Regions from separate parts of the Paenarthrobacter sp. 10N417 genome, predicted to be linked through region 1. Evidence: predicted binding sites of a transcription regulator. Region 1 holds the regulator's gene; the other holds the start of a gene.

What was found. Region 1 encodes Rex, which represses fermentation and respiration genes when NADH is low (regulators of the CRP and FNR family bind a similar motif). Its sites were predicted from a motif close to CTTGTGAANNNNTTCACAAG; they were not measured.
Region 2: the regulator Rex is predicted to act here: its motif matches at 2,012-2,031, upstream of AC1DCM_RS18195 (queuosine precursor transporter).

The regions. Positions count from the first base shown of each region.
Region 1 covers NZ_JBFTIL010000029.1:59,324-63,531, reverse strand. The annotation lists gene AC1DCM_RS24840 (HAD family hydrolase) at 263-1,078, opposite strand; gene AC1DCM_RS24835 (glutaredoxin family protein) at 1,340-1,594, shown strand; gene AC1DCM_RS24830 (redox-sensing transcriptional repressor Rex) at 1,679-2,386, shown strand; gene AC1DCM_RS24825 (hypothetical protein) at 2,434-3,294, opposite strand; gene AC1DCM_RS24820 (hypothetical protein) at 3,558-4,208, opposite strand, start outside.
Region 2 covers NZ_JBFTIL010000015.1:137,148-141,355, reverse strand. The annotation lists gene AC1DCM_RS18210 (hypothetical protein) at 1-399, opposite strand, end outside; gene AC1DCM_RS18205 (TIGR01777 family oxidoreductase) at 399-1,295, opposite strand; gene AC1DCM_RS18200 (TetR/AcrR family transcriptional regulator) at 1,295-1,957, opposite strand; gene AC1DCM_RS18195 (queuosine precursor transporter) at 2,249-2,959, shown strand; gene tgt (tRNA guanosine(34) transglycosylase Tgt) at 2,993-4,208, opposite strand, start outside.

The DNA of each region.
Region 1 (4,208 bases):
GATGCTACTGCTGCGCCAAATGTCTGAAGGATCGATGCCCGCTGCCTTGGCGTCGTTCAGGCTGAAAGGTCCCAAGAGCTGGCTGGATTGGTTGAGTAACGAATTCTGCATACCCGCATTGTTCCTTGGAAGCCGCTAAGCGTGCAGAAGTTATCCACAGGTAGGCCGGCAGTGCCAGAGGATGTGGGAGAGGAACGCTGGAAACGCGTGGGGATGTGAGGGAGGAACGCTGGAAACGCGTGGGGATGTGAGGGAGGATCGGCTAGCGGGGCCCGCGGAACTTTGAGAATCCACGCCATAGCCCGTAGATGGCGCCGCCCACGGTTGCGGCTTTGAGCCCCAAGGTTGCCGCACGCCGTCCGGATCGGAAATCGTAGACGGGCCAGTTGTTGTCGCGGGCATGCCGGCGCAGCTTCGAATCGGGGTTGATCACCACGGGGTGGCCCACCAGAGTGAGGAGCGGGATGTCATTGGCGGAGTCGCTGTAAGCCCAGCAGTGGTCCAAGTCCAAGCCTTCTTGGTCAGCTATGAGCTGGACCGCGATGGCTTTGGCCGGGCCGTGCAGAATGTCACCGACAAGCTTGCCGGTATACATTCCGTCATGGACTTCGCCGACGGTTCCCAGCGCGCCCGTCAGGCCCAACCTTGTGGAGATGACGGTGGCAACCTCAATAGGGGTCGCCGTCACCAGCCATACCCTTCGGCCTACACGGAGGTGTTGCTCGGCGAGCGCTTTGGTTCCAGGCCAGATCCGGGACTCGATCATTTCGTCATAAACTTCTTCGCCCAGGGCTTTGATGTCCTCCACAGTGATCCCGGCGGCCAACGTCAGGGCTGAGTCGCGCACGGCATGGACGTCGTCCATGTTCTCGCCGCGCATTACAAACTTGAACTGCTTCCACGCGAAGCCAGCCGCCTGGGACAGCGTGAAGGCCTTGCGTTCGTACATCTTGCGGGCCACATGGAAGAGGCTTGCGCCCTTCATCAAAGTGTTGTCGACGTCGAAGAAAGCGGCTTCGCCGGTGTGCTGCGGAACCTTGGCGTCGGCGACCACAGCGGCGTTCTTCTCGTCGGGCATGCCTTGAGTCTAGTCAATCGCCAGGCCCCGGCGTTGAGGGCGCACGGTGGGGCTGCCCCGTGGGGATGTGCAAGAGCGTTGGTGGAAACCGGTCGGGATTTGAGAGAGCGTTGGTGGAAACCGGCCGGGATTTGAGAGAGCGTTGGGGGAAAGCGGTCAGGATGTGAGACAGCATCGGTGGGAAACCGGTCAGGATGTGAGAGAGCGTTGGGGGATTGGGCGGTGGATGTGAGAGAGGGTTGGGGCGGTTACCGTTGTGTCATGGCTATTCCCGACGTCGTTCTCCTCACCAAAGCTGACTGCCACCTGTGCACGGAGGCGCGTGCCGCCGTCGAACGCGTTACCTCGGCGCTGGGCGTCCAGTGGACCGAGCAGGGAATCGACGGTAACGCGGAATTGCAGGAGCGTTACGCGGAGGAAATTCCCGTGGTGCTGGTGGATGGGGTCCAGCGCGACTTTTGGAAGATCGACGAGCAGCGCCTGACCCGTACTTTGAAAAGAGTCCTTGAAAGCTGAGGATCAGGGGGACTCTGTTACCCGGAAGTATCGGCTTTTGTTGAGTCCGGCCAAGGGCCATAGAGTGGAACAACAAGCGACGCAATGGAGAAAACCGTGACTGCGCTGGAACCGTCCCCGGGGGCAACAAGCGGGGACAACGAACCTGCCGCCAAGCAGATCCCGCCCGCGGCTGTGGCCCGGATGACCCTCTATTTGCGCGCGCTCAACTCCCTCCTGGCAGAAGGCGTGGAACGTGTGTCATCGGACGCGTTGGCCGAGGCTTCAGGCGTCAGCTCCTCCACGCTTCGCAAAGACCTTTCCTACGTCGGCTCGTACGGGACCCGCGGGGTGGGCTATGAAGTTCAGTACCTGAGCCGTCACATTGCCGCAGCACTTGGCCTGACGCACGATTGGAAGGTCGCAATTGTCGGTGCCGGTAACCTCGGCAAGGCGCTGGCGCGGTACGGCGGCTTCGAATCCAGAGGTTTCGACGTCGTGGCTATTTTCGACGCGGACCCCATGGTGATCGGCAACGAGGTGGGTTGGTTGCGGGTCAGCGATTCAGCGGAACTTGAACGCGTCCTGGAACGCACCCACACCAACATGGTGGTGCTGGCTTTGCCGGCCACCGTTGCCCAGGCAGTTTGCGATCGCGTCATCGCTGCAGGGATCCGGAGCATCTTGAGCTTTGCTCCGGTTCTCCTGCAGGTTCCGCCGCACGTGAACCTCCGCAAGGTGGACATGGCCACCGAGCTGCAGATCCTGGCCTACCACGCACAACGGGCGCAAACACCGGGTCAGGCTGTCTAGCCGTACCGGGTCCGCGCCCGTTGAGTTGTTATAGAAAGCTTGTCGGCTTAGCGGCCGTAAGGGTTCTGGTAAGGGTTGCCGAAAGGCTGCGGCTTGCGGAAGTACGGAGCCGACGCCGGCAGGTACAGCAGGACGATCGCGGCAACTCCCAGCAGGATCACCAAGAGCTGCAGGATGCCGTACGTGGCACCGAACTGGAACAGTCCGGCGAGGCCAAGGACAGAGATTGCCGCGAAGACGGTGCCCAGGATCCTGGCCCAGTTCTTGCCCTTGCGGACCGGGAATGCAACCAATGCATAAAGGCCCAGGGACACGATGGCCCCAATGATCGCGGCAACGACAATGCCGCCACGCATGCCTTCGATGGAGCCTTCCGGGAATTCAGTGCCCTGCTGTGCCGCCTGCTGGAGCATCGAATTGATGAAGGCATCCGAGCCCGTGGTGGCCAGGATCAGCGAGCTGATGGCAGACAGGATGCCCGCTGCGATGATCATCCAGAAGGAGATGTTGACCAGCTGCGGAACCGTAGTGGGTCCTGGCTGCTGGCTGGGCCAGTTGGTGTCCTGGCCATATTGCGGGGCCTGCTGACCATAGGGAGAAGGCTGCTGGCCGTACGGGGACTGCTGACCAAACTGTGGCGACTGCTGGCCAAACTGCGGGGACTGCTGGCCGTACTGGGGAGCCGGGGGCTGACCGTACTGGGGCGCGGACGGGGACTGCTGACCGTACTGTGGAGCGCTCGGCTGCTGACCATACTGGGGAGTCTGCTGACCGTACTGCGGTGCCTGCTGACCATACTGGGGCGTGGATGGTTGGCCCGGCTGCTCAGGCTTGTTGGCATCGCCCTTGTTCGCGTCGCCCGAATTGGCGTCCCCCGTGTTGGACGGCGGGTATGGAGGGTTGCTCATGGCATTCCTTTGCTTGTTCGACTGCTGGTGCGGCTGCCGGGATCAGCAAAAAGACCCTGCCCCCAGCCTGATTCTGCTTCCACCGTACCTCTGGGATCCGGCGCTGCGGATGATCACACGCAGGAATTTGCTGCTTGGCGGTGAAATCATCACGATGGCGTACGCCTTCATGATGAAGGCCGTGGTGGTCCGATGGATCACCACGGCCTTGTACACCTGTCAGGGTGGCTCGGATGCGAGCCCGACGGCGGTACTTCAGGGGGTTACACGGCGCCCTTTACTGCCTTGAACCACAACTGCGAGTTCGGCAACCACATCAGCACAACGGCCACCGCGCTGACCAGGAAGCCAAACCAGTTGCCACCCAGGCCTGCACCGGGTCCGCCGGCGTTGATGGAGCCAAAGATGGCGAGCAACAGCGAAACCGCGGCAAGGACGGTGAGGGCAAGGCGTGCCCATTCCTTCCCTTCCTTCATCTTCATGGCCAGCACTATCTGGGCGGCTGCAACAGCAAGGCTGATGATCAGGAGAACCAGAAGGAGTGCGGCAACCCCTGGCATGAACGCGAAGGCCGCGATGATGGCGAAAAGCCCAATGAGGCCAAAGAGGAGGCCCAGGAGTCCGGAGATCACCCAAATGAAGTAGGACACTTTGAGCTCAGTGGGCAGGCCCATGGTCTTGAAGAGGCCCGAGAAACCACCTTGCGGAAGGACGTCATTGAAGTTGCGGGGTCCGTCGGTGGGCATTTCGAAGTGGAAACCACCCGGCTGTCCTGGTTGCGTCGGCTGACCCGGTCCCGGCTGACCCGGTCCCGGCTGCGAATACTGTCCGGGTTGCGAATACTGGCCAGGTTGCGACGGCGGCTGGTAGCCCTGGGGTGGTTGGTAGCCCTGCGGCGGTTGGTAACCCGCAGG
Region 2 (4,208 bases), on a different contig from region 1:
CAGGTCGTTGATCCGGACGATTTTCCAAACGGAAAGGCGCGCGATTCCTGCAGCGACGGCAATGCTCAAGGGAAAGGCCCATGCTGAGGGATTCCAAAACCCTCCGAAGGGGACACTCACAAGAGCCGGGGTCGCAAAGAAGGCAGCGACATGAATCCATTGATTTCGGATGCGTCGCAGTGCCAGGCCCAACAGTGAGCCGACCGCAGCAGCGGCTCCCCATGTTGGCGGGGCACTGAAGGCGAACAAGACGACGCCCCATGCTGGGTTTGATAGGGCTAGGAGGACGCCAAAGACAAGGTGTGACATCAAGATCCCGATGATCAGGGCCTTCCAGCCCAAAACCACTCGATCCTTTGGTCCGTAGATCCAGACTTCCGAACGGGCGGTCAGACTCATCACTTGCCCCCCGCGATCGCGTTGAGCGCGCCGCTCAGAGCCGGATAGGAGAAGGTGAAACCCGCATCGACTAACTTCCGGGGTTCGACCCACCGGCTCTTCAACACCAGTTCCGCCTGTGTCCGGATGAGGACAGCTCCGGCTTCGAGCAGCCAAGCTGGCGTCGGGAGTCCAAACGGGACACCTATACTCTGCCGAATAAGCGAATTCAGTTCGCGGTTATCCACGGCATATGGCGTTGCTGCGTTTACTGGACCAGTAAGTGCAGACTGCCCGTGGACAAATGCCACCGCGCGGAACAGATCCTCCACGTGAATCCAGCTGAACTTCTGCGTGCCCGGCCCCATCCGCCCACCTAAACCAAGCCGGGCCATAATCCGCAGAGGAGTCATCACGCCACCGCCCGGACCGAGGACGATCGCAATGCGAAGGGGAACCTTTCGAGTGCCCGGAACATGGGCAGCAGCCAACTCGTCCTCCCACGCACGGGCCACGTCTACAGAGAACCCGCTGCCCAGCTCACCCGATGCTTCAGATTGTGGGCCGTCCTCCGCATGCCGATAGATCGTGCCAGTGCTGGCGTTGATCCACGTCCCAGGCGGGTAGGCGCATCGAGCAACGGCTCGACCCAGGACACGAGTTGTCAAAACCCGGGAGTCCACGATCTCCCGGCGGTTCCGGTCGTTGTAGCGGCAATTCACGGATCGTCCGGCGAGGTTCACCAGCAGTTCGGCGCCGTTCAGCACCTTGGCGATGGCGCCGTCGTCGTTCCATGGAGCATCAGTTGAAGCATCCCGCCCGACCGTCCGAACTTGCCAACCCTCAGCAACAAAACGATGCCTGAAGTAGGTGCCGATGAACCCGGTAGCGCCCGCAAGTGCCACTGTCCGCTCCATCACGAGCCTTCCTTCACGCTGCGGACGAGTCCCAGAACGTCGTCGAATACCTTGCCGACGCCAGGAATCTTCGCCAGCGACAACCCCCTCGCTACCAAGGGCGCGGCACCGTCGATCAGTTTCCGCGTTCGGCGTTGGCCCTCGGATTTGTCGTAGACCCAGAAAAGGGCGACACCCATATATGCAAGCCACAGCAGCTCCGGTAGATCTTCGCGCAGTTTCTTGGCGACGGCGGGGGAGGAACCGTCGACGGCGGACCGGAAGATCGCAAGCGAAGCCTCGCGGGCGGCGGTGGACGCCTCGCCAAATGGATTGACTGGCGACGTCGGCCGGATCGCGGTTGCGATGAAATCTGAGCCGAACTGGTGATAGGGCGCCATGACGTCGACGCCCGTGTGCAGCACGGCTTTCAGTCGACCGGCGAGATCGTGGACGTCGTTGAGAACCTGTGCCGCAACCTCCGCATGCTCGTTCTGGACTTGGATATACAGCTCCTGGACGAGCTCATCCTTGGAGGCGAAGTAGTAGTAGGCATTGCCGACGGAAACTCCCGCCTCCTGTGCAATCGCGCGCATGGTGGTCTTCTCGAAGCCGATTTCACGGAACATTCTTAGTGCGACGTCGGCTACAAGCTGCCGGGTCTGTTCGCTTTTTGTTGCCATGGTGTTGCTCCTCGAACCGAGTTTTGAACGTGTTCAATAACGAGTATAGCTGCATATTTGAACACGTTCAGAAAACGTCCGGAAAGGAGCCGGTCAGGATGTGAGAGAAGATCGGTGGGAACCGGTCAGGATGTGAGAGAAGATCGGTGGAAACCGGTCAGGATGTGAGAGAGCGTTGGTGGGTGGGACAATAAAGCTGGTGTCGGGCTGAGCCCCACCAACAACAGTGCTAATACAGCCGGGTGCCTGAACCAACAGCGCCCGCGCGAACCACTACGAAATGGATGACCCATGCCCTCGCCTTCCGGCTCCAGCACCCTGAGCAAGCCTGCACCCCGCTTCGCTTCGATCGGATCCCCGTACTTTGGCATCATGCTCGCCATCATGGCCGTGGTGCTGATCCTGTCCAATATCGGCGCATCGAAGGGCGTCGTGCTTGGTCCGATCATCACTGATGGCGGATTCTTCCTGTTCCCACTGGCCTACATCCTGGGCGACGTCATGAGTGAGGTCTACGGCTTCAAGGTGGCACGCAAGGCCATCATTACCTCCTTCGCTCTCTCAGCCTTCGCTTCACTCTGCTACTGGGTGATCATCGTGCTGCCTGGCTTCACGGATGAGTACGGAACCGCCAAGCAGGCAGCCATCGAGGGCGCGCTGGGCCCGGTCCCGCAGATCGTGCTCGCTTCGCTTCTGGCCTTCCTGGCCGGTCAGACCATCAACTCCTGGATTCTGGTGAAAATGAAGGAGCGCACGGGCGAGAAGACCTTGTGGGCGCGGCTCATGGGTTCATCCGTTGTGGGCGAATTCGTGGACACCTTGATCTTCTGCAGCATCGCGGCCTCGGTCATCGGCATCACGGACTTCGGCATGTTCGCCAACTATGTCCTGGTGGGCTTCGTCTACAAGACTGGCGTGGAGTTCCTGTTCGTCCCGATCACGGTGTTGGTGGTCGGCTATATCAAGAAGCGTGAGCCGAGCTACGGGCCAGTCGCAGCCTAGGGAACCCCGCGAGACCTGCCACGCCAACCACAGCTAGGAGTAGTACCGGCCCAGCGTCTCCGCCTTGAACTCGAAGAAGTCCCCGGACTCGATGGCCAACCGCGCATCGTCCACCATCTTCACCACGAAGCGCTCGTTGTGAATGGAGATCAGAGTGGCCGAGACCATTTCCTTGGCCTTGTACAGATGGTGGATGTACGCGCGCGAGTAGTTTCCGCACGTGTAGCAGTCGCAGCCGTCCTGCAGTGGTCCGAAATCGGCCTTATAGCGCGCCCCGGAGAGGTTGAACCGACCGGACGGCGTATAGAAAGCTGAGTTTCGGGCCACGCGGGTTGGTGAGACACAGTCGAACGTGTCGGCCCCGTTCTCGATTGCCGTGAAGATATCGTCCGGCTCGGAAATGCCCAGCAGGTGCCGTGGCTTGTCCTCGGGGAGTTCCTCGTTGCACCAGCGCACAATCGTGCCCAGGTTTTCCTTCTCCAACGCACCACCGATCCCGTACCCGTCAAAAGGCATTGCCCCCAGATCCTGGCAGGCCTTTCGGCGCAGATCCTCGTACTGCGCACCCTGGATCACCCCGAACAGGGCCTGGTACGGCTTCCCGACTCGGGAAACAGTCAAACGGGCATGCTCTTCCAAGCACCTCAGGGCCCAGAGACGGGTCCGTTCCAGCGACTCCTCCTGGTAGGCCCGCGAGTTCTGCAACGTGGTCAGCTCGTCGAACGCGAACATGATGTCAGCCCCAATCTGATGCTGGACCTGCATGGAGATCTCGGGGGAGAAGCGGTGTCGGTCCCCGTTGAGGTGCGACTTGAACCACACGCCGTCGTCATCAATGTGCGCCAGCCGTTCCTTGCCTGGCGCCACCGCATCATCAGGGCCGGAAGTGTCCACATTCTTCATGTCGATGACCTTCTTGAACCCCGATCCCAGGCTCATCACCTGGAATCCGCCGGAATCCGTAAACGTCGGGCCGGACCAATTCATGAAGGCCCCCAGCCCGCCAGCGGCGTCGAGGATCTCAGGGCCCGGCTGCAGGTACAGGTGATAGGCGTTGGCCAGCACTGCCTGCGCACCGAGCCCGGCAATGGACTCGGGCAGCACGGCCTTGACTGTTGCTTTGGTTCCGACGGCGATGAACGCGGGCGTCTGGATGGTTCCGTGCGGCGTGGTGATGGTTCCGGTCCGGCCCAGGAAAGTGCCGCCATTGGCTTCGATCAAGGCGTCCGACGGCGAACACGTTTCGGTC